Linked DNA regions of Prochlorococcus marinus XMU1411. The protein of the gene in region 3 interacts with the protein of the main gene of each other region in a pairwise test. Links are inferred from orthologs where the notes say so. Each region holds a gene or a part of one and is shown on either strand. Other genes may lie near its edges.

Region 1 (10,052 bases), on a different replicon or contig from region 3:
ATTATATTTATGAATGAAAATAATCTTGAAAAGATTGCATCATTATCTTCAGATCTAAGTACTAGAGAAAATATTACTATTCAACTTGAAGAATTACTCGTCGCTGGAAATTATGATGAGGCAAAATTACTTTTAGAGCCTTCCCAACCAGTTGATATTGCAGATGCAATTGGCAGCCTTCCATTAATATTGCAGGCATTGGCATTTCGATTGTTAAAGAAAAATGAGGCAATTGAAGTTTATGAATATTTAGATCCAATAGTTCAGCAAACTTTATTAGACAGACTTCGTTCGGGAGAAGTTTTGGAAATAGTAGAGAAAATGTCTCCTGATGATAGGGTTCAACTATTTGATGAATTACCTGCAAAAGTTGTAAGAAAATTTTTGTCTGCTCTAAGCCCTGGGGAAAGGAAAGTAACAGCTGAATTACTAGGTTATGAGCCTGAAACTGCTGGAAGATTAATGACAACTGAATTTATAGACCTTAAAGAGATGCAAACGGCAGCTGAGGCTCTTTCTTTAGTCCGAAAGAGAGCTCCTTTTACAGAGACGATTTACAGCCTATATGTTACGGATAAAGAAAGACATTTGACTGGTATTCTCTCTTTAAGAGATCTTGTAACTGCTGATCCATCTAAGCCAATTGGAGATGTTATGACAAAAGATGTGGTAAATATTTCTACGAATACGAATCAAGAAGAGGTAGCAAGAGCAATACAAAGATATGATTTCTTAGCGCTTCCAGTTGTTGACAAAGAAAAAAGACTTGTTGGGATAGTAACTGTCGATGATTTAATTGATGTCATAGAGCAAGAAGCAACAAGAGATATTTATGCAGCGGGAGCAGTTCAATCTGGAGATGAAGATGATTATTTTCAAAGTAGTTTGTTTACGATGGCTCGAAGAAGAATATTATGGTTATTAATTTTAGTTTTAGCCAATGGTTTGACTACAAAAGTTATAGCGATGAATGATCAAATTTTAAGAGAAATAGTTTTGCTTGCTGCATTTATTCCTTTGCTCATAGGCACTGGTGGAAATGTTGGGGCTCAAAGTTCAACTGTCGTTATAAGAGGTTTAAGTACTCAAAAATTAAAGTCTCTTGGAGCTATAAAAGCAGTTTTTAAAGAGGCCGTAACTGGAGCTCTTTTGGGTATTTTGATGATGCTTGTGGTATTTCCTTTCGCTTGGTGGCAAGGAGAAGGCTATTTAATAGCCTCTGCGGTAGGGATAAGTTTAATTTCTATAACGACTTTAGCTGCAACTACTGGAGCTATCCTCCCTTTGTTGTTTCATAAAATGAGATTAGACCCAGCTTTAATGTCCTCTCCTTTTATAACAACTGTCACTGATATTGCAGGTGTATTTATTTATCTAAGTACAGCAAAATGGCTGTTAAGTTCTTCTTAAACTAAAATTGACTAGGTAGTTGTACTCATTTTTGTAAATTTGTGGATTTTTTTGTTTAACTTTACAATTCTTAATGGTATTGTTTACAAAACAACATTCAACTTTCATGTCTTCTGAAACATTAAGTGAGAATAAACTAGCGACAATATCAAGTTTAAAAGCCTCTAATGATGTCGACCTTGTCAGATCCTATTTAAGGGATATCGGCAGAGTTCCACTTCTTTCTCATGAGCAGGAAATTACGCTTGGAAGACAGGTGCAAGAATATATGCAAGTCGAAAGAGCAGAATTAGAAATTATTGAATTAACAGGAGATAAACCAACTATAGAGGAATTATCAAATAAATTAAATTTATCTACTTCCGTAATCAAAAAAAGATTGAGAGCTGGTCAGAGGGCTAAAGAACGGATGGTCGCAGCTAATTTAAGATTAGTGGTTAGTGTTGCAAAAAAATATACAAAAAGAAACATGGAATTATTAGATTTAATACAAGAAGGAACTATAGGATTAGTAAGGGGTGTAGAAAAATTTGATCCCGCAAGAGGTTATAAGTTTTCTACATATGCATACTGGTGGATTAGACAAGGTATTACTAGAGCAATAGCGGAAAAAAGCAGGGCAATAAGGTTACCAATTCACATAACCGAGATGTTAAATAAATTAAAAAAAGGTCAAAGAGAGTTGAGTCAAGAAATGTCTAGGACTCCTACAGTTAGTGAACTTGCTAAATATGTAGAGCTTCCTGAAGATGATGTAAAAGATTTGATGTGCAAGGCAGGGCAGCCAGTTAGTCTTGAAACAAAAGTTGGAGATGGTGAAGATACTGTCTTATTAGATTTACTAGCAGGTGGTGAGGACTTGCCAGACGAACAGATAGAGATGGATTGTATGAGAGGAGATCTTCATTCTCTTTTGCATCAATTACCAGATCTCCAATGTAGAGTTTTAAGAATGAGATATGGGATGGATGGTGATGAACCAATGTCTCTTACAGGTATAGGTAGGGTACTTGGAATAAGTAGGGACCGAGTTAGAAATCTAGAAAGAGATGGACTCAGAGGTTTGAGAAGACTTAGTGATAACGTAGAAGCCTATTTTGTTTCTTGAATAAATTCAAGAATTAACTGATTTGTTTTTTCAGGTTCTTCATCGTGCGGACAATGTCCAGCACCTTCGATAATATCTAACCGCTTTATATTCGTGAATTTTTTCTTCCACTCTTTAGCTTCACCTAAGGATTCCCAAGGATCTTTTTCTCCCCAAATCAATTGGATGGGAGGTTCAATTTTATCAAAAAGATCTGTAGCGAGATAGTCATCAAATAAGTTAATAAAGCCACGAAATGCTTCTTTGGAGTTTTGTCTTTGTGAGGGTTGATATAATATTTCAATTAACTCTTCATCGATATTTTTTTTGGACGGGTAAGCTTGTTCAAGTATTTTCTTAATAACTTTTGGATTGGCAGCTCTCGTAAAAAGTGTGTTACTAATTATTCTTTGTCTTACTATCGTTTTAAGAACGGGTCTAAGTAGATTCATTAATATATCACTTTTTTTTAAACGTTTATCATCCATAGTTCTTTGTGCGCAATCAATCAAAATCACTCCCTTACATTTATCTTTGAGAATTTCAGCAGCTTTCAATGCAATAACACCACCAATTGAGTTTCCAACTAAGTAAATAGGAGATTTTATTACCTCTTCACAAAATGCTGATATCTGACTACCCCATAAGTCAAATGAATATTTAATTGAGTTTTCTTTATCAGCTTCGTAATTTAATAAAGCACTAGGCTGACTGCTTTCTCCAAATCCTAATAAGTCAATTGCGTAGCAGTTAGAAAATTTACCAAGAAAATCTTGATTATGTCTCCAGTGGTTTTTTGATGCTCCAAATCCATGAACTAATAAAATTTTAATATTTTTTTCAGAAGTAGATTCTTTTGATAAAGACCATGAAATTTCCCAATTTTTCCACTTCCAAGTTTCAGATTTATTTAAAGACACGATGAATATGTTTTTAATTAAACTTTAATTCAAAAAAAAATTATTCGTTTTTAATAAATTATTCTTAGTTAAGTAAAATAGTTCATTTTATGAAAAGGAAAAAGGTCATATGCATTGGAGAGGCTTTAATAGACAGAATCAGAAATAAATCAAATCAAGGATTTACAGATTTTTTGGGAGGTGCTCCAGCTAATGTTGCTTGTGCATTAAGAAAATTAAAAATAGATTCAACATTTATAGGAAGTTTGGGGAGTGATGATTATGGAAAAAAATTTATTAGGCAATTTAATGAATTGGAAGTTAATTTAGATTTCTTGCAATTATATGATGATTCATCTACTCGCTTGGTTAATGTAGATAGAGATCAATTTGGAGATCGTTTTTTTTCAGGCTTTGAGGAAAGTTCTCATTCATTCTTTGCAGACGAAGTTCTTAGTAAGAAATTAATCGAAAAAGAAATTTTAAATTTGCAGAAATCTTTTCTAGAAACAAAATATTTGGTTACAGGAACGATCTTGTTATCATCACCAATATCAGCAGAGACTATTTTTTTTCTTATTGAACAGGCTAAAAAATTGGAAGTCAAAGTAGTTATTGATTTGAATTGGAGAGAGGTCTTTTGGGATCATTCAAGTTTTTCATCAGAAATTAGTAAAGCGGCTAGAGTTAATTTAATCAAGAAATTTTTAAATCATGCTAATGTTTTAAAACTTGCTAAGGAAGAAGCAACTTTATTTTTTGAGGATGAAAATCCCTTACTAATTTCTCAACAATTGTCTAATAGACCAGATGTAATAATAACTGATGGGGAACATCCCGTTTCTTGGTATATCAGTGGATTGCAGGGAATTACCGAAACCCCTACTTCACAAAAAATTGTTGATACAACTGGGGCAGGAGATGCTTTTCTAGCTGGCTTAATTTCAAAATTAATTTCTTCTGGCTACCCTTCAAATAAACTAGAGACAGAAGATTGCATTAAGTTTGCAGGTGTTTGTGGATTATTAACTTGTCTTGGTGAAGGTGCTATCGAGCCACAGCCCGATTATGAGAAGGTTAACAAATTTCTGGGATCTCTTATTTCGTAGTTTCTTCCATATTTATTTGCGTAACTAATTTTTATTTTCCAGAAATTATCAATAACTGGTTCTATTAATTCTGGCCATTCAATAACTAAAATAGCTCGTCTTTGTATGGCCTCTTCTTCTTCTGAAAAAAAAACTTCTTTTGCTGAAGAAACATTTTCTAACCTGTATAAATCAAGGTGAATTAGTGGAATTTTTCCAGAGTTATAGTGATGCGATAAAGCAAATGTAGGGCTTGTAATTTCCTCAGAGATTGACAAGCCTTTAGCAATCCCTTGAACAAATGAAGTTTTCCCAGCTCCAATTGGACCCTGTAATAAAACAATTGATTGAGGATTTAATTTGTGTGACAGTTTTTTTCCTAAATTTAAAGTCTCTTTTAAATTCTCAACAAACACAAAATTACACAAAAATCATTTATAGTTTAATAGAAAAAGTATTTACACGATATGGTAATCGCAAATTCAGTTAAAACCTCTACACCTAATTACGTAATTTCTGATATCTCTTTATCAGATTTTGGTCGTAAAGAAATTAAAATTGCCGAAACTGAAATGCCAGGATTAATGGCGCTTAGAGATAAATATCAATCTGAAAAGCCACTAAAAGGTGCAAAAATAGCTGGAAGTCTTCATATGACTATTCAGACTGCAGTATTAATAGAAACTCTTGTTGATCTTGGCGCAGAAGTGAAATGGGCTTCATGCAATATTTTTTCAACTCAAGATCATGCTGCCGCAGCTATCGCAGATCAAGGAATTTCTGTATATGCAAAAAAAGGTGAGACACTTGATGAATATTGGCAATATACACATTACATTCTTGATTGGGGATCCGACTCACCGAATATGATTCTTGATGATGGGGGAGATGCAACTGGCTTATTGATACTTGGCAGTAAAGCAGAAAAAGATTTATCTGTTTTAGATAATCCCGGTAACGAAGAAGAAATTGCTTTATTCAAATCTATAAAATCTAAGTTGGAAAATGATAGTAACTTTTATTCTAGAATTAAGAGCAATATTATTGGTGTCACTGAAGAAACTACAACGGGAGTCGCAAGACTTTATCAACTGCAAAAGCAAAATGCTCTACCTTTCCCTGCAATTAACGTTAATGATTCAGTAACTAAGAGCAAATTCGATAATTTATATGGCTGCCGAGAATCTCTAGTTGACAGCATCAAGCGTGCCACTGATGTGATGATTGCTGGGAAGGTTGCTTTAGTAATCGGTTTTGGAGATGTAGGTAAAGGATCAGCCCAGTCTCTAAGAGGACTTGGTGCAATTGTAAAAGTTGCTGAAGTTGATCCAATTTGTGCTCTTCAAGCTGCCATGGAAGGTTTCAGCGTTGTTACATTAGACGATGTTGTGCAGGATATAGACATATTTGTTACGGCAACTGGGAACTATCAGGTAATAACAAACGAAAATCTTGTCAAGATGAAGAATGAGGCCATCGTTTGTAATATTGGCCATTTCGATAATGAAATTGATGTGGCATCATTGAAAGATTATCCATGGGAAAATATTAAGCCGCAGGTTGATCACATAACTTTACCGAGTGGCAATAAAATAATCCTTTTAGCTGAAGGTAGACTAGTTAACTTGGGTTGTGCCACTGGACATCCAAGTTTTGTTATGAGTAATTCTTTTACTAATCAAGTCCTAGCTCAAATTGAACTTTTCAATAAGTCAGAAAACTATTCTAAGGAGGTTTATGTTTTACCAAAACATTTAGATGAAATGGTAGCTAGATTACATCTCGATAAAATTGGTGCAAAATTAACAAAATTAACCAAAGAACAAGCTGATTATATTAATGTTTCTATTGAAGGACCTTATAAACCAGATCTTTATAGATATTAAGTTTGAGCCTTATTTTTTTAAATTTTCTTACTTCAATCCCCGACTACATTAGTTTGGCTGTAGAAAAGAATTCAATAATTGCATACCTCACTATTTGTTTGGCTATGTTTTTAGAAAATATAATACCTCCAATACCTTCGGAAATTATTATGCCTTTGGGAGGGTTTTTCGTCTATCAACAAAAATTAAATTTTTATATTTTAGTTTTTTGGGGATTACTTGGAACTATTTTTGGATCATTGCCTTGGTATTATCTAGGAAGATTAGTAAATGAAAAAAGACTTTCAAATTTTCTAGATAAACAAGGAAAATATTTGGGTATTTCTTCTAATGATTTAATTAAAAGTAAAAGGTGGTTTGATAAATACGGAGTTTCTTTAGTTTTTTGGGGCAGATTAGTACCAGGTATAAGAACTTTGATTTCAGTTCCCGCTGGCATAGAACTTATGCCATTAAGAAAATTTTTGATTTGGACTTCATTTGGTAGCTTGATATGGGTAGCGCTTCTCACTTATGCAGGTTATTTATTTGGTGAAAATTATCCAATAATTGAAATTTACTTAGATCAAATCAAATATGTTGTAAAGCCAATTTTAATTTTAATTTTCTTATATTTTTTTATAAAACTTCTTATTAGATTTATTAAAAAATATAGAGACTAGAAAGGGATTTCACTAGAGTTACTGCTGTTAGAATATTGATTATTTTCAGACTCTTTTTTCGAGCTTAGCAAGTTTAATCTATCTACTCTAACAACCGGTTTGTATCTATCTTCCCCAGTATTTTTATCTTTCCAACTATCAATTTTAAAGCTTCCTGTTATTCCAATTAAGGACCCTTTTCTTACGTAATCTGCTGCTATTTGGGCTTGCTTGCCCCATATTTCTAAATTGAACCAGTCTGGCTCTTCATCTCTGCTTCTTCTGTTCACAGCAAGAGTGAAATTGGCTACGATACTGCCTGATTCAAAATATCTTACATCTGGTTCTCTACCAGCTCTACCAACTAGGTTAATAGTGTTAATTTCCATAATTTTTTTTTTTAATACTACTCATATTTCCAGATTCTGCTTAAGTTTTGCGTGCTAATCATAACTAAACAGGCGAATTGTGAGAGCTTTATAAAAAATAGATATATTATTTATAAAAAGAATTCTTATTGTGATTTTTAACAGATTTAAATTTTCTAGAGACATTGGCATAGATTTGGGAACAGCCAATACTCTTATACACGTATCAGGTAAGGGAGTTGTTTTACAAGAGCCCTCAGTAGTAGCAATGGATTTAGAAGAAGGAGTTCCATTGGCAGTTGGTAAAGAAGCAAAGTTAATGCTTGGCAGAACACCCGGGAATATAAGAGCTGTAAGACCACTAAGAGATGGAGTTATCGCAGATTTTGACGCCGCTGAGCAAATGATAAAAACATTTATTCAAAAATGTAACGAAGGTAAGGGAATAATAGCTCCAAGAATAGTTATTGGTATTCCAAGTGGAGTTACCAGTGTTGAGCGAAGAGCTGTAAGAGAAGCTGGATTAGCAGGAGCTAGAGAAGTTCACTTAATTGATGAACCTGTTGCGGCGGCAATAGGCGCATCATTACCAGTAACTGAGCCAGTTGGAACTATGATCGTTGATATTGGCGGTGGCACCACTGAGGTAGCAGTATTGAGTTTGGGTGGGACTGTATTAAGTGAATCGGTTCGAATAGCTGGCGATGAAATCAATGAATCAATTGCTTCATATCTTAAGAAAGTTCATAATTTAGTTGTTGGAGAGAGAACTGCTGAAGATATTAAGATCAAAATTGGATCTGCATTTCCAGATGATGAATTTGATAAAACTTCTTTGGAGGTAAGAGGCTTACATCTTTTATCTGGTCTTCCAAGGTCAATAACTTTGACATCAGGAGAAATAAGAGAAGCTATGGCTGATCCACTTAGCAAAATAGTTGAAGCTGTGAAAAGAACTTTAGAGAGAACCCCACCTGAACTTGCTGCAGATATTGTGGATAGGGGCATTATGCTAGCTGGTGGTGGAGCTTTAGTAAGAGGCATTAATGATTTGGTTAGTGATGAAACGGGAATTTTTACACACATAGCTGAAAACCCACTCTTGTGCGTTGTTAATGGATGTGGAGAGGTTTTAGATGATTTTAAAAAGCTCAAAAGAGTTGTTGATACTCCAGACTTTATAAGGAACGCGATTAGAGATTAATAATATGTTAAAACTCCGACGAATTTCAGCTAGTCGTTGGTGGCATAAAAAGAAAAATTGGATATTGTTTGGAATTTTTCTTTTTTTGATTTTCGTAAGAATATCTAAAGGTTATCTTTATAAAGATTTTTATTATTTTATTTCGAAGCCTTTTTGGCCTGGCCAATTTCAAAAAGAGGTCATTCTTGAGAGCATAAACAATGAAAATTTAATAAAATTTAACTTGCTTAAAAAAGATAATATGAGATTGAGGGAAATGTTATATCTTCAAGGATCATCTAATAATGATGCTATTTCTGCTGCAGTTATTTCTAGAAAAACAGGTAGTTGGTGGAGACAATTGATATTAAATAAAGGTTCAAAAGATGGTGTTAAAATTGGTAGTATTGTTTTGGGGCCGGGTGGATTACTAGGAAGAGTAAATAATACTTCTTTATTGACTTCTTCGGTAACATTATTAACTTCTCCAGAAAGTACAGTAGGGGTATGGGTGGATAGAATTCAACTTAATGGATTACTTATCGGTTCAGGAGATGATTATCCTAATTTAATACTCTATTCAAAAGATGCAAATATAAAAGTAGGAGATTTTGTATCATCCTCTCCCTCAAGTACTTTATTACCTCCAAATATTCCTATTGGTGTTGTCAAATCTATAGAAGAGCCATTTAAAGGAAAAAAAAAGGCAAAAATATTACTTTTAGCAAAACCTCAACTAATTGATTGGGTGCAAATATTAAAAGTAAAAATTGAATGAATAAATTTTTTGCAAAAAATTTGCCTATGTTTTTTTTTATTTTTGTACCAATAATCTTCTTATGGCATCCTAGTTGGCTTGGTTTTTTAGGTATTCAGCCATATTGGCCCTTATTTTGGTTATTGCCTTGGTCAATGATTAATGGATCAATTAATGGACTGATATTTGGGTTATTTTTAGGTCTAATTTTAGATTCTTTAACTTTAGATAATAATTTCACTCAAATACCAGGTTTAATTTTGTGCGGCTTTTTGTTTGGGAGAATTAAAACACATGGTTATAATTTAGTGGGTCATTTTAGATATGGATTAATTTGTTCTTTTGGAAGTCTTTTATGTGGGACTCTTTATTTCTTTCAGATATTGTTTAAAAATTTTTCAAATTATACTTTTTTACTGTTTATACCCAGTATTCAAAACATATTGGCTGAAGTTTTTCTTACAGGTTTATTTGCTCCTTTTATTTGCTCCCAACTTTTAAGAATGTTTAAGTTTTCTAGGAGAAATGTGTAGTAATAAATTTTTGTAAATCAATAAAAAGTGTGCGAAAAAATTTATATTCTTAAATTATTTAAGATTTTTGTAAATGTGCGGAATATCTCTTTGAGGGTTCTTAATGTTATATTTTTAATTGTTAGAATAAATATTCAATGCAATAAATCTTTGCTTTGAAATATCTGGAAATCTATTTTTACTATGTCAAAAGCAAGTAT
Region 2 (10,029 bases), on a different replicon or contig from region 3:
GGTGTAGAAGCTAAACAAGCGGAAGTCGATTTCATATTAAAAATAGTTCCTAAAGGAAGTAATTCCAGCAAATCTCAAAAAATTGAAGTTTCTAGCGGATCGCTTTTATTCGTTGATGATGGTGAGGAAATTAATTCTGACATAACAGTTGCTCAGATTACTGCTGGAGCGGTTAAAAAAAGCGTTGAAAAAGCAACAAAAGATGTTATCTGTGATTTAGCTGGTCAGGTAAAATATGACAAGGTTCTTCAACCAAAAGAAGTTACAGACAGGCAGGGAAATATTACTCTAAAAGCTCAAAGATTGGGCAGATTATGGGTTTTGGCCGGAGATGTATATAACTTGCCACCTAACGCAAGACCTGTTATCTCATCTGGAAAAGTTGTAGATGAAGGAACTGTTTTGGCAGAGGCAAGTCAATCAAGTGAGTTTGGTGGACAAATTCGCTTGAGAGATTCCATAGGAGATTCCAGGGAAGTTCAGATTGTTACTACTTCAATGTCTTTAAGTAATTTTAAATTAATTGAAGAATCTACACACGCAGGCCAAATATATAACTTGGAATCTAGTGATGGAACATCTTATCGATTGAACACTTCCCCTGGTAGTAAAATTAGCAATGGTGAGATCATCGCAGATTTAACAGATGAAAGGTTCCGTACAAAAACTGGCGGGTTAGTAAAATATGCACCAGGATTAAGCGTCAAAAAAGCAAGATCATCAAAAAATGGTTTTGAAGTTAGTCAAGGGGGTACATTACTTTGGATTCCTCAAGAGACACATGAAATAAACAAGGATATATCTCTTTTAATGATTGAAGATATGAAATGGATTGAAGCAGGAACAGAAGTTGTAAAAGATATATTTAGTCAAACTTCAGGAATTGTTACTGTGACCCAGAAAAATGATATTCTCCGTGAAATTACTGTAAGAAATGGAACTTTTCATGAGTGTGATGATGAAGAAGTTTTGAATAGATTTACAGAAGAAGGTAGTCTTGTAAATCCTGGTGAAAAGATTTTGGATGGTATTGATAATACAGAAATTCTATTTGTTCAGAAATTAGAAACCGCTAAATCTAGAGGCTTATTATTACGAACTGTAGAAGAATTTACTATTCCTGATCAAGCAGAATTACCTGAATTATCTCATATTCAGCAGGAAAAAGGACCACATTTAGGCTTAAAAGCTATCCAAAGGCTGATTTACAAAGACGGTGAATTGATAAAATCAGTTGAAGGTGTTGAATTGCTGAGAACACATTTAAGCATTCAAAGCTTCGATGCTACTCCTCAAATGACCATTGATGTAGAGTCGATTGTAGATAAAAATGATGACTCTATTAATAGATTAAATTTAGTAATATTGGAGTCTATTCTTGTTAGGAGAGATACTATATCCGACTCTAGTCATGGATCAACACATACAGAATTACAAGTCAAAAACAATCAAGAAGTTAAAGCAGGTGATGTAATAGCTACTACTCAAATTCTTTGTAAAGAAAAGGGAATAGTTCAATTGCCCAATGTTTATGACGATGAACCTATAAGAAGATTAATCGTTGAAAGAGAAGAAGATAAAATTAAAATTAATATTAATAATAAAGCAGTCGTTAAAGTAGGTGATCGTGTAGTTGATGGTGATCCTATAAGTAAATCTGAAAATTCTACTTCTTGTGGAGAAATTGAAGAAGTTTCTAGTAGTTCAGTAACCTTAAGACTTGGTAGGCCTTATATGGTATCTCCTGATTCAGTTTTGCATGTTAAAGACGGAGATTTAGTTCTTAGAGGAGATGGTTTGGCGTTACTTGTTTTTGAAAGACAAAAAACTGGGGATATTGTTCAAGGATTGCCTCGAATAGAAGAGTTATTAGAAGCTAGGAGACCCAGAGATTCTGCAATTTTATGTAAAAGATCCGGAATCGTTCAGATTAAACAAGGTAATGATGAAGAATCAGTTTCTTTATCTGTTATTGAAAAAGATGATTTAGTTAACGAATACCAACTTCTAATTGGTAAGAACATAATGGTTAGTGATGGACAACAAGTCACAGGGGGAGAAGTTTTAACTGATGGTCCAATTAATCCACACGAATTATTAGATTGTTACTTCAGCGATCTAAAAGATCAGAAACCTCTTATAGATGCAGCACGAGAGTCGATAGCCAAACTACAAAGAAGTATGGTAAATGAAGTCCAAAACGTTTATAAGTCTCAAGGTGTTGCAATCGATGATAAGCATATTGAGGTCATTGTCAGACAAATGACAAGTAAAGTCCGTATAGAAGATGCTGGGGATACTACTCTACTACCTGGCGAACTTGTAGAATTGAGGCAAGTAGAAGATACAAATCAAGCTATGTCAATTACAGGAGGAGCTCCTGCAGAGTTTACTCCGGTTTTATTGGGTATAACTAAAGCTTCTCTTAACACAGATAGTTTTATATCAGCAGCTTCATTCCAAGAAACAACAAGGGTTCTCACGGAAGCCGCAATTGAAGGTAAATCTGATTGGTTAAGAGGATTAAAAGAAAATGTTATTATTGGAAGACTAATACCTGCAGGCACTGGTTTTAGCGGATTTGTAGAAGAATTAGCCTCAGAGGCTGGTCCCCATCCTGATATACTTTCAGAAGAATCTGGTGGTTATAGAAGAGCACAGAATTTAAGGCCAGATTATACAGTTGATATGCCAAAATCACCCGCAGCGAGCTCTGGTGCAATTCTTGATGATCCTAGTGATGAAGACTTGGAGACAACTCGTAATAGACATGGAATTGATGCTTCTTCAAGTAATTTTGCAGCATTTGCAAGACCTAATGCAGAAAATCAATTTTCTGAGGATCAACTCCCAGATCCCGCTGCATTGGAGGGATTACAAGAGGAGGGCCTTCTATCTGATGAATAAAAATTATCTTTTATTATTATTAAGTACTAGAATAAACGTATTACTAAGTTTGTAATGATGAAGCCAGAGATTGTTCCGGAGAGAAAATTACCTCGCTATGGATTCCATTTTTATAATGAGAGACTTAACGGGAGATTAGCCATGATTGGATTTATTGCGCTTATTCTTACAGAATTATTTCTAAAACATGGTTTGTTGTTATGGTAAAAATAGTCTTTTACTAAAGATAGAATAATTTGAAAAATCTTCTTGGAAGTACTGTTAGAGAACTAGAAAATGTAGCTTTAAATTATGGTCAAGCTGCTTTTAGAGGTCGCCAAATTTATAATTGGATCTATAACTATAGAAATAAGAACAAAAATATTGATCAAATAGATGTCTTACCTCTAGATTTTCGCAAGAAGTTAAAAGAAGATGGTTTTAAAGTAAGCGAACTTAGTCTTCAAGAAAAAAACTTAGCCAATGATGGCACTCTAAAGTTATTACTTTCTACAGAGGATAATGAAAGTATTGAGTGTGTTGGTATACCAACTGAAAAAAGACTTACAGCATGTCTTTCTAGTCAAGTTGGATGCCCCATGGACTGCAAATTTTGCGCGACTGGTAAGGATGGTTTGAAAAGATCTTTAAAAGCAAGTGAAATATTAGATCAAATCTTATTTATTGAAAATGAAATGAATAGAAAAGTAACTAATATTGTTTTTATGGGAATGGGAGAGCCATTATTGAATATTGATGAATTGCTTTTGTCAATAAGATCTATAAATGAGGATTTTCAAATTAGTCAGAGAAAGATAACTGTAAGCACAGTAGCTGTTCCAAAAATGATCAATAAATTATCAGAAAAGTCTTTCCAAATTTTAGGCAATTGTCAATTTACTTTAGCTATAAGCCTACATGCTTCAAACCAAAAAACAAGAGAAGCTATAATACCAAGTGCAAAAAACTACGAGATCAAAAATATAATTGCAGACTCTAAGCAATTTGTAAGAGATACTGGCCGGAGGGTAAGTTTTGAATATTTAATGCTGAGTGGGGTTAATGATAAATCAGAACATGCTAGTGAATTGATTAATTTGCTAGGAGGTTTTCAGTGCCACGTAAATTTAATACAGTACAACCAAATTGATGATGTTGAATTTAAACGAGTCTCTTTAAAAGATCTGCAATCATTTCAATCAAGACTGTCTAATAATGGTATCGCAGTTAGCTTGCGAAAAAGTAGAGGTCTGGATAAAAATGCTGCATGTGGTCAGTTAAGACAAAATTCAAGAAATGAATAATATTATCTAAGGAAAAATTTTTAAAAGTATATTAAACAGGTTATTATTGACTTAATTAAATTTAAATCTTTTGGGTTTTATAAAGACAAAAATTTTACCTTTCGCTATCGTTGCACTTTTTGGTATTGCCTTCTTTGCGGTTAGTGCAAGAATTTGGTTACCAGGAGATATGATGTCGCCTGCTCCCATGAATTAATATTTTTGGTTTTTGAAAATGACAAAAAACAAGGATCCTAAAAAAGAAAGCTTAGCTGAAATTGCAGTTGATCCTGATGTTTTGGCTAGAGAATTGGCTTTAGAGATTGAAATTGACCCTTTGGAACAAATTGATGAAGATGTTTTTTCAAAAGGTTTAAACATAACTCAAGAATGTAACGAAGCTTTGAAAATGCTTGTTGGTAATAGAGAAGAAAGAATACAGGGCTTAAGAATATTTTGTGAATTTAGAGATAAAAGATCTTTACCACTTTTGTTACCATTACTTGACCAACCTTGTCCTGTAGAGAGAATGAGTGCCGTATATGCTTTAGGTCGTAATCCATGTCCTAGTGCAGTTAAGAAACTTGTCAGTCTTTTGGAGACTGACGATAACGCTTATGTAAGAAGAGCAACTGCATGGAGCTTGGCTAATTATGATGACCAAATTGTTTTAAAGCCATTAATAACTGCTTTAAAGAATGATGTAGCTGCAGTGAGGTTATGGTCATCTAGTTCTTTAGCTGAAATTGGAAATGTTTCTTTGGAAAATGCTCAATTAGCAGCAGAACAACTTTTGATTAGTTTAAAGATTGATAATGAATCAGGTGTAAGGAGTAATTGCATCTGGTCATTGTGTAGGTTGTACGAAAAATTAAATAATACATTTCAAGAAGGTTTCGTTGATGAATGTACTAAAATAGCCCTTTTTGATAAAGAGCCATCTGTTATGGAAGAAGCAAAAACCGCCTTGGATTCAATGGGTATGCAAGGTTTTTATAATTAAATATCTAATTTTTTTTACCAGAACTTTATCAAAAAATTTATTTATCAGATATTCAATATAAAAATTAAAATTATTTAACTTGTACCAACTGAAACAAAATATTTTCGTTATTGTGTATAAAGTTAAAGTACAAAGTACTTGAATTTAATGCCTCAAAAAACATTGAGATTCAAAATTCATCAAGACGGAAGAGTTGAAGAGACTGTTGAAGGATTTACAGGTGTTTCATGCAATGAAGCTACAAGAAATCTCGAAAACGCTCTTGGTAAAGTAACAGTTAAAAATAAAACATCTGATGCTTTCATCTCTAATCAAAATGAAAAATTAAAACAATCCAACCACGAATCTAATGTCACACTTTAGTACGATTAAAACCCAGCTCAAAGATTCAGAGCCATTAATTAAAGCCTTAAAAAATCTTGGTTACATTATCAACCAGGAAGAAAAGTTTGTTAAAGGCTACAGAGGTAAATTTACAGCTGTTGATATCAGCTTGAATCTCCCAGGCGATACTAAAGTTGGATTTAAATGGGATAATAATTCAAATTCATACGAGCTAGTTACAGATCTCGATCTATGGAAATTTGAGATCCCTGTTGAGAGATTTATCTCTAAGGTTACTCAAATGTATGCCTACGAAACCATTATTTCCAAAACAAAAGAGGATGGTTATCAAATCGTAGAACAAAAAAACCAAAATGATGGTTCTATTGAATTGGTTTTAACCAAGTGGGATAACTAATTTCATATTATGGATTTAACCGATCCATTTGATAATGTTCAAAAAAATATAGAAATTTCAGGATTTGAGCCTACTTTAGGTGGTCAATTAGCTGAAAAAGCTGTTTGGGTTGATGAATCTAAGTGCATTGGTTGTCAATACTGTGTACACGTTGCCTCAAACACTTTCTTAGTTGATGAATTTCACGGTAGGAGTCGAGCAATCAGACAAGATGGAGATAGTGTTGATGTTATACAAGAGGCAATAGATACTTGCCCTGTTGATTGTATTCACTGGGTTAAGTTTGAAGCATTAGATGATCTAGAGAATAGCCTCGATAGGGACATGTTTCAATCATTTGGAAAACCACCAAGAATGAATAAGCATTAATTTTAAGAAGATGCAATATCGGAGATTTGGTCGAACCAATCTGATGATCCCTATTTTATCTTTGGGTGGTATGAGATTTCAAAAAAGTTGGGAACAATTAGATTTTTCTGAGATTTCATATGAAGAACAAAATAAAGTAGAAAATATTTTGAATCTGGCAAACAAATATGGCTTAACTCATGTCGAAACTGCTAAGTACTATGGCACTTCTGAGGTGCAATTAGGAATAGGTTTTGAAAATATCAAAAAAATCCCAAACATTATTCAAACGAAGATTCCTCCAAATAGTGATCCAAAAATTTTTGAGAGAGATGTAATGACAAGTTTAGAAAAGTTGAAGGTTAAAAGAATTGATTTGCTAGCAATACATGGCATTAATACTGATGAACATTTACATCAAGCTGTTAAAGATGACGGTTGTATTAACGTTTTAAGGAATTTGCAAAAAGAAAATTTAATTGGATCTATTGGATTTTCTACCCATGGAAAATCTTCACTTATTGAGAAGGCTATATCAACAAACTTATTTGATTATGTAAATTTGCACTGGTATTTTATTAATCAAGAAAATACAAAAGTTATAAATTTAGCAAATAAATATGATCTCGGGGTTTTTATAATAAGTCCCACTGATAAAGGGGGACATCTTCATAATCCATCAACAAAAATGTTGGAACTTTGCAGACCACTTCATCCTATAGTTTTTAACGATCTTTTTTGCTTAAGAAATAAAAACGTCCATACTCTTAGTGTGGGTGTTGCTAAAGAAACAGATTTTGATCTGCATTTAGAAGCTGTTTCGTTGTTATCAGAATCTGAAAAGTATGTTCCAAAGATAATAAACAGAGTAAGGCAGGAATCAATTAATGCTTTAGGTTTAGAATGGTATCTAAATTGGAATAGAAATTTACCGAATTGGGAATATACTCCAGGAAATATTAATATTCCTGTTTTGCTTTGGATTTCAAATTTAATAGATTGTTTGGATATGGAAGGATTTGCCAGAGCTAGATATCAATTGCTTGGGAATGGAAGTCATTGGTTCCCTGGATGTAACGCTAATTTATTAGATGTGAATGTTTCTGAAAGCCAATTATTGGATGTTTTAGAGGGTCATATAAATCCAAAAAAAGTTATAAATAAATTAAGAACTTTAAAAGAGAAGTTTGGAGATAAGGTTGCTAAAAGATTATCAAAAGAATAATTTATAGTGGATTTTTCTCAGGTTTGCCAACTTTTCTTGGGTAAATTTCAGGGCAGAAATTTTTTGGTTGAATAAGAATAATATTTCGGGTGCCTTTATTTCTTGGTAATTGTATCTCTTTTTTATCTTTAACTTTCCCTTCTAATATTTCTAAAGTTTTATCTAGATTTTTGCTTTCTTCATTCGTCCATTTGCCACAATATAAAACTCCAAACCCTTCTTTTTTTAACATGGGTAGAATATATTCTGAAACTGTTGATGGATTACTAACTGCTCTAGTTGTTGCAATATTAAAATTATTTCTCATTGACGATTGGTGGGCTAAGTTCTCAACACGATCATTGATTACATGAATATTGTTTTTGAAATTGATCTGTTCAACTAAAATTTTTATTGCATCTGTTTTCTTTTTCAAAGAATCAATTAGGTATATCTCAGAATTAGGATGAGTTACTGCATAAGCTAAACCTGGAAAGCCACAGCCTGATCCAATATCTAAAAATTTTTTATTATCAAAATTAATATTCGTGAAAGCTTTGAATGGCCAAATGCTGTCAAAAACTTGAGATACCCAATAATCGTCCCCATCAGTTAATCTTGTAAGATTGGTCTTATTATTTAATTCTTTAATTTTAATTTGTAACTCTTGAAATAAATTAATTTCTTCTTCAGTTATTAAGGAAAGAATTTCTTCTGGAATTTTTTGTTTTTTCATTTAGTTATAAATATGAATTTTAAGCATCCATTAAATACATTCTATTTAGTAAAAATTTATTAGAATTACAATATTAATAAAAGATTATTTTGAAAGGGGCAACTTCCTATTACAAAATTTTAGGTGTAAATGAAAATGCATCCAATCATGAATTAAGAAAGGCATTTTGTAAACTTTCTATTGAGTTGCATCCAGATACAACTTCATTAGAAATAGACGTTGCTAAAAGTAAATTTCAAGAAGTTCTTGAAGCTTATGAACATTTAAATAATAGTAATTTAAGGAAAATATATGATGACAAACTAAAAGAAAACTCTAGAAGTAAAAATAATACTAACGTTTTAAATAATTTAGTAATCGATTCTAATAATCAAAATTTAATAGGAAATAGAAGGCCTTTTTCGAATGGAGAATTGTTTTCGTTGTTTCTTTTAATTATCATAATTTCTATAAGTTTAATTTGTTCAATTTTTATTGCTTCTTTTACTGGAAAAGAATTAGAGACAATACCGCTTTGGCTAATTAAATAATTTTTTAAAAAAGTCTGTGAATCCCTCTAAAAAACCTATCAATCAATATTCACTGCAATCATTGGAATTGTGGCTAACTGATTTAGGTGCTGTGAAGGATATTAATAATCCATCTAAATGGTATCTTTTACTTTCAAATTGGAATGCAACTATTATTTTTGAACAAGAAGATTTAAGTGTTATCTGGGAAAGTGAAGGACAAGAAACTAAAAGACTATTTTCCTATTGCATTAATAGAGAAGATGTGGAAAATGCAATACTGCAGGGACCTTAAATTTCTATCTAAAGATTTTCTAAGATTTGCCTTATTATCCAGTAACTTTTTTCTAATTGATCATCGGTTATACAGAGAGGTGGCAAGAGATAAATAACATTCCCGAGGGGTCTAATAAATAAACCTTGCTCCATTGCAAGACTCTTTATTTCTTTCCCAATATTATTGAAATAACCTTTTTTGTTCCCAATATCTAAATCGAAGGCAGCAATTGTGCCCGATACCCTTATTTTTTTTATATAGGGTAAGTTTTGAAATTTAATTAAGTGAGATAAATGTTTTTCTTCAAATGAAAGGTATTTGTTTGGTTCTTTTTCTAATAAATCAAGGCTAGCATTTGCAGCAGCACAACCTAAAGGATTAGCAGTAAAACTATGTCCATGCCAAAAAGTTTTTCTTGGGGAATCATCAATAAAGGATTGAAAAATTTTTTCTTTACATAAAGTTATTCCCATCGGTAAAAATCCACCAGTTAAGCCTTTTGAAATACTTATTAAATCGGGAACGATTTTTGCCTTTTGAAATGCAAAAAGACTTCCACATCTCCCAAACCCAGTCAAAACTTCATCAGCAATTAACAAAGAATTATTGTTGTTTATAATTTCTGAAACTTTTTTTATAAACTGAGGCCTAACCATATTCATTCCTCCTGCTCCTTGAACAAGTGGCTCGAGGATTACTGCAACTGTGGGAGTTTTAAGTAGAGTTTCTAATTTTTGGATCGCCTCATTTTCTTTATTTTCTACTTCTTCATCGTTCATCCAAGTTGAAGGCCAGGGGACTCTCCTTACTGGGAACATAAGATTATCGAAATTCTCATTAAAAATATTTCTTTCACCTAAAGCCATTGCTCCAAATGTATCGCCATGATAGGCGCCATCAAAAGCTACTATTTGAGTTCTTGTCTCTCCTCTATTTTGCCATGATTGGAAGGCAATTTTTAAAGCGACTTCCACTGCAGTAGAACCGTTATCAGAAAAGAATAATCTTTCTAGTTTTGTTAATTCACTAAGTCTTTCCGCC
Region 3 (9,945 bases):
TCCTTACTAAGAAGAGTCCCAGAACTTGATCTGGTCATGGGGCCTCAACATGTAAATAATCTTGAGAATCTTCTGGGTAAAATTGATTTAGGAAATCAAGTTGCTGCAACAGAAGAAACCTACATTTCTGAAGACATTACAAGTGCAAGAAGAGAAAGCTCTATTTGTGGCTGGGTGAATATCATATATGGATGTAATGAAAGATGTTCATATTGCGTAGTCCCCTCTGTCAGAGGAAAAGAGCAATCAAGATATCCAAATGCAATAAAAAGTGAGATCCAAAAATTAGCTGATGATAATTTTAAAGAAATTACTCTTTTAGGGCAGAACATTGATGCTTATGGTAGAGACCTTCCAGGAACTACAAAAGAGGGGAGAAAAGAGAATACCCTAACTGATCTTTTATATTATATTCATGATGTTAAAGGAATTAGCAGAATAAGATTTGCTACTAGTCATCCAAGATATTTTTCAAAAAGGTTGATTCAAGCTTGTTATGAACTTGATAAAGTTTGTGAACATTTCCATATTCCCTTCCAAAGTGGAAATGATGAAATTTTGAAGCAAATGTCCAGAGGATATACTATCAAAAAGTATAAAAATATTATCGAGAATATAAGATCATTAATGCCAGATGCATCAATCACAGCTGACGCAATAGTTGCTTTCCCAGGAGAAACCGAACAACAATATCAAGATACATTAAAGCTGATATCAGATATTGGCTTTGATCAAGTAAATACAGCAGCATATTCTCCAAGACCAAATACGCCTGCAGCAGTTTGGTCGAATCAACTTTCGGAAGAAGTAAAAAAAGCTAGACTTCAGGAAATTAATGCTTTGGTTGAGAAAACTGCTAGGAGTAGAAACCAAAGATACATCAACAAAATCGAAAGAGTTTTAATTGAGGGTTTAAATCCAAAAAATTCCTCTCAAATTATGGGTAGAACTAGGTCAAATAGATTAACTTTCGTAGAGATTCCAAAAAACATCAACTTTAATTTTTCATTGGGAGATGAAATTAATGTCAGAATAAATGAAGCAAGACCTTTTTCTTTAACAGGTGAACTTTATTTATAATTTTTTTTCTAAATGATCGGGGTAAATAAAAAATGTATTGGGTTAATATTTGGCGGGAATTCCAATGAACATGAAGTATCGATATCCTCGGCAAAAACGGTTTTTAGAGCCTTTAATTCAAAAATAAACAAACAACGCTTTAATCTTAAAGCCTTCTATATAGACAAATATGGAGATTGGATTAATAGTGATCTCTCAGAAAAAATCCTCATTGGGGAGACTGAGAATATTACAACAAAACAACAAGGAATTACTAATCGAGAAAAAATTAACTTTTTAGACGGTATTGAATTTCAAAATATTGATGTTTGGTTTCCTCTTTTGCATGGATTTAATGGTGAAGACGGATCAATTCATGGCTTATTGAAATTTACTCAAAAACCTTTAGTCGGATGTGGAATTGTAGGCTCTGCATTAGGAATGGATAAAATTATAATGAAGACAATTTTTTCTAACCTCAAACTTCCACAAGTTAATTATCTAGTTTTTCAGAATGAAGATCTCAAGAATAAAGAAGTCAAAAATAGGATGATTAATAAGATTTTAAAAAAATTAAATTTTCCTATTTTTGTTAAACCATCTAACTCCGGATCCTCTCTTGGCATCTCAAAAGTCACAAATAAATCAGAAATATTACAAGCAATAGAAAAGGCATGGGAAATTGATACAAGAATTTTAGTAGAAGAAGGTTTAGAAGCAAGAGAAATTGAATGCGGAATAATTGGAAAATCAAAACTCTTAACCTCTGAAATAGGCGAAGTAAAGTACGAAAGTGATTGGTATGATTACGATTCAAAATATAACTTAAATAATAAGATAACTATCCCAGCCGAAATAAATTCTAAAGTCGCTGAACAAATTAAGAATATTGCTATTCAAAGTTGCAGAGCTCTAAATATTTTTGGTTTTGCAAGAGTAGATTTCTTTCTAGAAAAATCTTCAAATAAAGTTTTTTTAAATGAAATAAATACAATTCCTGGTTTCACAAAAAACAGTATGTTTCCAATGCTTTGGAAAGCTTCAGGTTTAAATATTGAGCAACTTGTGGCTAAACTGGTAGACATATCTCTAGATTTATAATTCAAATAAAATGTTGCATGGACTTCTTTGGTTACCATTACTATTAATCTTCGTTTTATTAACTGCTTTGGGATGGTTAGAGAGAAGAAGGCAAAATCTTTTTAGGAGCTGGGCTAACGGTTCTGAACTTTGTAAATTAGATAGTTCAGGTGCAGCTTTTTTAAAAGATGGAGAATTAAAATGGAGCGCATTTGAGGCTGGTAAGTTTGAAGAAAAAGAAAGTTTCACAATCAAGAAACTAGAATTAGTTGAATTAATGGCACTAACTTCAGGAGAAGCTCCTCTAACAAATGAATCCCAAGGGAAGTGCAGGTTGAGACTAGTAGGTGGAGGGAAAGAGATGGATGTACCATTTTCAGATGCAGAACAGGCAAGAGCATGGATGGAGCAATTGATGGAAAAAGCTCGATGTGATTTGTGAAAAACCCAAAAAAAATTAAAAATAAATTCTCTTTATTTCTAATTTTATTTACCACAAGTTTAATAAGCCTAAAAACCCTAAAAGAGGTCAATATAAGCGACATTAGGATCTCTGGTAGTAAATTATTATCACAGAATGATTTAGTGAAAAATTCATCTTTAAAATTGCCAATCAGGTTAATTTTTATTAGAACTAATTTTTTAGAAAAAGAGTTAAAGCAAAATTTGTCGCTCAAGCATGTTTCAGTAAGCAGACATATATTTCCCTTTGGTTTGAAAGTTTTTGTTAATACTAGAACTCCGATAGCTTACGGCGAAAAAATATTTAATGATGAAAAAATATTAGGTTTTATTGATAAAGATGGGGTTTTTATCAAAAAACAAAATGCAGACAATACAAAATTTACCGATTTAACTGTACGAGTTTTTGGTTGGAAAAGAAAATTTAAAAAAGTATTATCTGAAATTTTAATTTCACGAGAGAAATATGAATTTGAGGTCGTAAAAATAACTTTTTCACCCAGTGGATTTCTAACTGTTGAGGAAAAAGATTTAAAAACAATATTTTTAGGATTTAACCCTAATTTAATCACTTATCAATTACAGATAATCAATAATCTAAAAAATGAATACAAGAAAAATAACTTTTCTGAAAAAATTGATAATATTGATCTTACTGATCCAAATAAACCAAAAATAAAAGTGTTCAAACCCTAATATTTGAGATTTGATTTTGAATAATTTTTTTTAATTATTGTAGTGTTGATGTGGGTTAAGCATATAAAACAAAATATTTAATAAATAAATATTTTAAGGTTTTTCCTCAACAAATTCCTACAGATGAGCTTAGTAAGTTCATAATGCACCCAATACTAGTATTAGATCCCTAATTAAGAGATGAGCTTCGGTAACAATCCAAACTTTGATCAATCGAGAGAAATCCTTCCAAGCCAAAACGCCAAAATAGAAGTAATTGGTGTAGGCGGAGGCGGAAGTAACGCTGTAAACAGAATGATTGATAGTAATCTTGAAGGCGTTTCATTCAGAGTTCTCAATACTGATGCTCAAGCCTTACTACAGTCATCTGCTCAAAGGAGAGTCCAATTAGGTCAAAACTTAACAAGAGGACTAGGAGCTGGAGGTAATCCAAGTATCGGTCAAAAGGCCGCAGAAGAATCCAGAGATGAGCTGCAACAATCATTAGAGGGTGCTGACTTGGTTTTTATAGCAGCTGGAATGGGTGGAGGTACTGGGACGGGAGCAGCCCCAGTTGTCGCTGAAGTAGCAAAGCAAAGCGGTGCATTAACAATTGGCATAGTAACTAAACCCTTTTCTTTCGAAGGGAAAAGGAGAATGCGTCAAGCAGAAGAAGGAATTGCAAGGTTGGCAGAAAATGTTGATACTCTTATTGTCATCCCTAACGATCGGTTAAAAGAGGTTTCATCGGGCGCCTCTATTCAAGAAGCATTTAGGAATGCAGATGATGTTCTAAGAATGGGAGTCCAAGGTATAAGTGAAGTAATAACCCGCCCAGGCGAGGTTAATCTTGACTTTGCTGATGTCAGATCAGTCATGACAGAAGCTGGTACAGCTCTTCTTGGGGTAGGTATTGGTTCTGGCAGATCACGAGCGATAGAGGCTGCTCAAGCAGCAATTAATAGTCCATTATTAGAAGCAGGAAGGATTGATGGTGCAAAAGGTTGCCTTGTGAATATCACTGGAGGGAGAGATTTAACCCTTGATGATGTGAACTCAGTAGGAGAAGTTATTAGCGATGTTGTAGATCAGGATGCGAATATAATCGTTGGTCAAGCAGTGAACGAAGACATGGATGGTGAGATACAAGTCACCGTAATTGCAACTGGCTTTGATACAAACCAACCATTGAAGCAACAAAGAATAAGAAATAGATTATCAAATCAATCTTTTTATAGTGATTCGAACAACAAAGATACTGGAGCGAGTATTCCAGAATTTTTGAAATTAAGGCAGAATAAAAAAGATATAAATTAAAAGTTAAATTAAACTAAGGTGACTCGGTTATCTCGCCTGCCTCAAGCATCCCTTGTGGCTGCTACCTTCCGGTCCTGACCAGGTTTAGGCGTTAAAACCGCGAAAGGCCGAGTCAGTATTATATTAGCAATTCTTGATTAAAAAAGATACATAAATTCTCATGTTGCCTTCAGATCTCATCAAATATAAAGAGAAATCTCAAAAGATTATTGCATTAACTGCATGGGACTCAATATCTGGATCTATTGCAGAACAAGCTAATGTTGATCTTGTTTTAGTTGGAGATTCACTAGCAATGGTGTGTTTAGGATACAAATCCACATTGCCGTTAACTTTAGAAAACATAATCTACCACACTAATGCTGTATCAAGAGGGTTCAAAAAAGGAATTGAAGAACAACCTTTGGTGGTATCAGACATGCCTTTTTTGACTTATCAATGCGGAGATGATAAAGCTGTAGAGTATGCAGGAAAAATAATTCAAAGTACTTATGCAAAAGCTGTAAAGGTCGAAGGAGCTGAGCCAGAAATACAAAAAGTTATTTCAAGGTTAATTAGAATGGGAATCCCTGTTATGGGGCATATAGGACTTACACCACAAAGCTATTTAAATCTTGGATTAAAAAAACAAGGCGAGAGCTTAGAAAGCCAAGAAAAAATCAAAAGAGAAGCTTCGATACTAGAAAATTTAGGGTGTTTTTCAATAGTTCTTGAACATATTCCTGAGTTACTTGCTAAAGAAATACAAAACGACTTAAAAATTCCCACAATAGGTATCGGTGCAGGTAAATATTGCGATGGGCAAGTAAGAGTTACTGCTGATTTGCTGGGTCTCAGTGATGACCAACCACCATTTTGCCAACCCATTATTCAAGGGAAGAAATTATTTAAAGATAAATTAAAAGAATGGATAGAATCTGAAAGACTTAACTAATCTCATCCCACCATTTGAACATAGAAATAAGAATTTGATTGCTAAGCTCCATACCTTTTGGATTACTTAAAAAGAACCTATAACCCTTTCTAACTAATAATCCACTCTCAAGATATGTTTCCCATTTTGCAAGCAATTTTCTTAAATTACTTTCAAATTTTTTATTCCCCCAGTTTTGTTCTTTAAAAACTTTATGGATATCTAGACCCTCTCTAAGTCTCAACCCCAACATTATTTTCTCATCCAAATCTTTATAAACAAAATCTTTATTAATGAGTGATGAATCTAAATTTAGTTCGCATTGTCTGATTACCCATTCTTTATATTCCTTACTAACTCTTGGTCTAGTTAACTTTTCCCCCCAAGGCGAACTAGTAGAACCTTGACCAAAACTCCACCAGCCTAATCCACTCCAATAAACTCTATTATGTCTGGATTGATGACCAGGGAAACAATAGTTTGAGATTTCATATCTTGAGTAGCCTGAGTTCTTTAAGATTAAATGAGTTAATTTACTATTTCTAAAAGCCTCTTCATCATTTGGAAGTTTTAATTTCCCTGAATTAACTAATTTCTGAAAAACAGTGCCATTTTCAATATTTAAATCGTAAATGGATATATGTGGTGGTAAAAAAGTTATTGCTTTTTTTAAGTCATCTTGCCACTCTTTAAATCCACTAAGTGGCAAATTTTGAATTAAATCAAGGCTCCAGCTTATTATTGACCCAGAATCGTGGACTCTTTTCAACCATAAACAAGATTTTTCAGCATCCTCTCTCAAATGCCGCCTACCCGCGTTTTGCAGTATCTGATTATTAAAACTTTGTACTCCGAGGCTAAATCTATTGATCCCAGCATTTATGAATCCATTAAGGTCATCTTGATTAAAACTTGCTGGGTCAACTTCCATAGTTATTTCAGCACCATAGTCAATTCCGTAATTTTCTTTAAAAATGTCAATTATTTCTTTGATCTGTTTAGGATCCAAAATTGATGGTGTGCCACCTCCTAAATAAATTGTCGAAAGAGGAGATTTATCTTTAATTGACAATATTTCTTTGTATAAAAAGTGTAAATATTCTTTAACAGTTTTGCTTCCATAACCTTGTAAAGTTTCAACTTTGTTTCCAAGTGGAATAACTGCAAAATCACAATAAAAACACCTCCTATGGCAAAAAGGAATATGTACATAGGCACTTCTTGGAAACTTATTCATAATCTAGATACATTTTTAAGCTCCAAAAAAGCATTTAGGATCGAAAAAATAAGATCCTTATTTACTCAATTAATAAATCCTAGTAGATTATAGATATGACAGATGCCTTAGTATTAATTTTATTTGTATTGTCTGGAGCTGCCTCAGGATGGCTTGGAGTTGATTTATTGCCAGTAGACATCCTTAAACAGGTATCTAATGTAGAAGGTTTTAGAATTGTTTTAGCGATAATTGGTTTATTTATAGGATTAGCCGCAGGTTTTGTATTTCTTCAACTTAGAAAGACTTTTCTTGATCAAATAAGGACAATGCCTACAGACTTATTAATAAGTAGGTCAGTTGGCTTAATTTTGGGATTACTTGTAGCAAATCTCCTACTTGCTCCAATACTATTAATTCCTTTCCCTAGAGAAGTCTTTTTTGCAAAACCCTTAGCAGCAATATTAAGCAATATTTTCTTCGGAGTTCTCGGATATAAGTTAGCAGATACCCATGGAAGGACATTATTGAGATTATTTAATCCAAATAATACTGATGCATATTTAGTTAATGAAGGCATACTCCCTGCTGCAAGTCCAAAAATTCTTGATACCAGCGTGATTATTGATGGCAGAATAAATGGCCTATTAAGTTGCGGATTGTTGGAAGGACAATTAATTGTTGCTCAAAGTGTAATTGATGAATTACAAACTTTAGCTGATTCAAGTAGTAACGAAAAAAGGTCTAAAGGCAGAAGAGGTTTAAAATTATTGAAAGAATTAAGAGATTTATACGGTAGAAGACTTGTAATAAATCCGACAAAGTATGAAGGTAATGGGGTAGATGAAAAACTCTTAAAAATTACTGAGGATATGACAGGAACTCTAATTACGGCCGATTATAATCTCTCGCAGATTGCGGAAGTTAAAGAATTAAAAGTCATGAATTTGAGTGATTTAGTCATTGCTTTAAGACCAGAAGTACAGCCAGGTGAATCGCTGAATATAAAAATCGTAAGAGAGGGGAAAGAAAAAATGCAGGGTATTGGATATTTAGATGACGGAACTATGGTTGTGATTGATGAAGCAAAAAATTTCGTGGGAAGCAGATTAGATATTATTATAACGGGAGCACTACAAACTCCTACTGGAAGAATGGTCTTTGGAAAACTTATAAATAATCCTGAGTCAAACAAATCTTTTAAATCTCCAGCGACACAGGGCTAAATATAGCTAGAATCAAATCAATAACAATTTTGTGATACAAATGACTGTATCTGCTCCTTATTACGGCGAAAACACCGTCATGAGGACCCCACCCCCTGATCTGCCCTCTCTTTTACTTAAAGAGAGAATTGTCTATCTTGGTTTACCATTATTTTCAGATGATGATGCGAAAAGACAATTAGGTATGGATGTCACTGAGCTAATCATTGCCCAACTTCTTTATCTAGAATTTGAGGATCCAGAAAAACCTATCTATTTCTATATAAATTCAACAGGGACAAGTTGGTACACAGGTGACGCTGTCGGTTTCGAAACAGAAGCTTTCGCTATATGCGACACAATAAGCTATATAAAGCCTCCAGTACATACAATCTGTATCGGACAAGCGATGGGAACAGCCGCAGTTATCCTTTCATCTGGCACTAAGGGACAAAGAGCTGCCCTCCCGCACGCCTCTATCGTTTTACATCAACCTATAAGTGGAGCAAGAGGTCAAGCAACAGATATCCAAATAAGAGCTGAGGAAGTTTTGAAAAATAAAAAGTCAATGCTGGAAATTCTATCTCGAAATACTGGGAAGACTATCGAAGAACTTTCTAAAGACTCAGACAGGATGAGTTATCTCAACCCTCAAGAAGCTTTAGATTATGGAGTTATAGATAGAATACTAACAAGTCAAAAAGATTTACCTAATAAAATTTAACTCTCACAAACAACTACTTTAAAATCATGCCAATAGGAACACCAAGCGTGCCTTACAGACTTCCAGGAAGTCAATACGAAAGATGGGTTGATATATATACAAGACTAGGAGTAGAAAGGATTCTTTTTCTTGGACAAGAAGTTAACGATGGTATTGCAAATAGCTTAGTTGCACAAATGCTTTATCTTGACTCTGATGACAATTCCAAACCTATCTATCTATACATAAATAGCCCAGGAGGATCAGTGACTGCCGGCTTGGCTATATATGACACTATTAAATATGTAAAAAGTGATGTTGTAACAATATGTGTAGGCCTAGCAGCCTCTATGGGTGCGTTCCTTTTAGCTGCTGGAACCAAAGGTAAAAGGGTTGCTTTACCCCACAGTAGAATAATGATTCATCAACCCCTTGGAGGAACATCTCAACGTCAAGCAAGTGATATTGAAATAGAGGCTAAGGAAATTTTAAGAATTAAAGATATGTTAAACATGTCTATGGCCGATATGACAGGACAATCATTTGAAAAAATCGAAAAAGATACTGATAGAGATTATTTTCTAAGCGCAGAAGAGGCAAAAAACTATGGTCTGATTGATAGAGTAATCACTCATCCAAGCGAAGCCAATCAATCTTAAATTTTCTAAATAAATTCTTTAATTTTCATTTTTAAATTAATAATTTGTTGGTTTATTTACACCTTTAATGTCTAAAATATTAATTATCAAATGAAAAGAAGTTACAACTAATGACCCAACTCTTTTACGACACAGATGCAGATCTAAGTCTTTTACATAATAAAACAATAGCGATAATAGGATATGGTTCACAGGGACATGCACATGCCTTAAATCTTAAGGATAGCGGTATGGATGTAATTGTAGGATTATATAAAGGAAGTAAGTCTGAAAGCAAAGCTATTAGCGATGGTTTACAAGTCTTTAGAGTTTCTGAAGCTTGCGAAAAAGCAGACTGGATTATGATTCTCCTTCCAGATGAATTTCAGAAAGATGTTTACCTTAAAGAAATAGAACCAAACTTAAAGGCAGGAAAGATATTAAGTTTTGCTCATGGCTTTAATATTAGATTCGGACTTATCAAACCTCCTAGTTTTGTGGATGTTGTAATGATTGCTCCAAAAGGGCCTGGACACACTGTTCGTTGGGAATATCAAAATGGTCAAGGAGTTCCAGCGTTGTTTGCAGTAGAGCAGGATTCTTCCGGAAGTGCAAGATCATTGGCAATGGCTTACGCAAAAGGGATTGGAGGAACTCGAGCTGGGATACTTGAGACA

The links.
Region 1: the proteins of ftsZ (region 3) and HA145_RS09060 interact in binary tests that used the Escherichia coli proteins (3 or more experiments, as listed by UniProt). The link is inferred for Prochlorococcus marinus XMU1411 from one-to-one orthologs.
Region 2: the proteins of ftsZ (region 3) and rlmN interact in binary tests that used the Escherichia coli proteins (3 or more experiments, as listed by UniProt). The link is inferred for Prochlorococcus marinus XMU1411 from one-to-one orthologs.

Annotation. Positions count from the first base shown.
Region 1 is NZ_JAAORI010000006.1:86,093-96,144, reverse strand. Bases 6,581-9,556 are described here. They hold HA145_RS09060 (rod shape-determining protein), read left to right. Parts: upstream 6,581-7,530; coding sequence 7,531-8,583; downstream 8,584-9,556. Other genes in these bases: HA145_RS09050 (hypothetical protein), read left to right, coding at 9,337-9,556; mreC (rod shape-determining protein MreC), read left to right, coding at 8,588-9,340; HA145_RS09065 (single-stranded DNA-binding protein), read right to left, coding at 7,029-7,400; HA145_RS09070 (DedA family protein), read left to right, coding at 6,581-7,032. In the rest of the region: mgtE (magnesium transporter), read left to right, coding at 10-1,410; HA145_RS09095 (RpoD/SigA family RNA polymerase sigma factor), read left to right, coding at 1,517-2,518; HA145_RS09090 (alpha/beta fold hydrolase), read right to left, coding at 2,503-3,417; HA145_RS09085 (carbohydrate kinase family protein), read left to right, coding at 3,507-4,505; tRNA (adenosine(37)-N6)-threonylcarbamoyltransferase complex ATPase subunit type 1 TsaE, read right to left, coding at 4,463-4,900; ahcY (adenosylhomocysteinase), read left to right, coding at 4,952-6,370; more of HA145_RS09070, read left to right, coding at 6,373-6,580; more of HA145_RS09050, read left to right, coding at 9,557-9,852; response regulator transcription factor RpaB, read left to right, coding at 10,036-10,052. UniProt on the Escherichia coli protein: Forms membrane-associated dynamic filaments that are essential for cell shape determination. Acts by regulating cell wall synthesis and cell elongation, and thus cell shape.
Region 2 is NZ_JAAORI010000005.1:28,836-38,864, reverse strand. Bases 2,214-5,166 are described here. They hold rlmN (23S rRNA (adenine(2503)-C(2))-methyltransferase RlmN), read left to right. Parts: upstream 2,214-3,143; coding sequence 3,144-4,190; downstream 4,191-5,166. Other genes in these bases: HA145_RS08300 (HEAT repeat domain-containing protein), read left to right, coding at 4,405-5,166; HA145_RS08310 (high light inducible protein), read left to right, coding at 2,962-3,114; HA145_RS08315 (DNA-directed RNA polymerase subunit beta'), read left to right, coding at 2,214-2,907. Outside these bases: more of HA145_RS08315, read left to right, coding at 1-2,213; more of HA145_RS08300, read left to right, coding at 5,167-5,172; HA145_RS08295 (DUF2997 domain-containing protein), read left to right, coding at 5,320-5,535; HA145_RS08290 (DUF1257 domain-containing protein), read left to right, coding at 5,522-5,914; HA145_RS08285 (ferredoxin), read left to right, coding at 5,924-6,283; HA145_RS08280 (aldo/keto reductase), read left to right, coding at 6,294-7,487; 16S rRNA (guanine(527)-N(7))-methyltransferase RsmG, read right to left, coding at 7,489-8,202; HA145_RS08270 (J domain-containing protein), read left to right, coding at 8,292-8,732; HA145_RS08265 (DUF3143 domain-containing protein), read left to right, coding at 8,749-9,006; bioA (adenosylmethionine--8-amino-7-oxononanoate transaminase), read right to left, coding at 9,015-10,029.
Region 3 is NZ_JAAORI010000004.1:254,187-264,131, forward strand. What follows is about bases 2,667-5,535. They hold ftsZ (cell division protein FtsZ), read left to right. Parts: upstream 2,667-3,477; coding sequence 3,478-4,593; downstream 4,594-5,535. Other genes in these bases: HA145_RS07415 (cell division protein FtsQ/DivIB), read left to right, coding at 2,667-3,297; panB (3-methyl-2-oxobutanoate hydroxymethyltransferase), read left to right, coding at 4,754-5,527; hemW (radical SAM family heme chaperone HemW), read right to left, coding at 5,520-5,535. In the rest of the region: tRNA (N6-isopentenyl adenosine(37)-C2)-methylthiotransferase MiaB, read left to right, coding at 1-1,080; HA145_RS07405 (D-alanine--D-alanine ligase family protein), read left to right, coding at 1,093-2,160; HA145_RS07410 (hypothetical protein), read left to right, coding at 2,171-2,581; more of HA145_RS07415, read left to right, coding at 2,578-2,666; more of hemW, read right to left, coding at 5,536-6,743; HA145_RS07440 (PIN/TRAM domain-containing protein), read left to right, coding at 6,839-7,948; HA145_RS07445 (ATP-dependent Clp protease proteolytic subunit), read left to right, coding at 7,989-8,651; HA145_RS07450 (ATP-dependent Clp protease proteolytic subunit), read left to right, coding at 8,678-9,289; ilvC (ketol-acid reductoisomerase), read left to right, coding at 9,400-9,945. UniProt on the Escherichia coli protein: Essential cell division protein that forms a contractile ring structure (Z ring) at the future cell division site. The regulation of the ring assembly controls the timing and the location of cell division.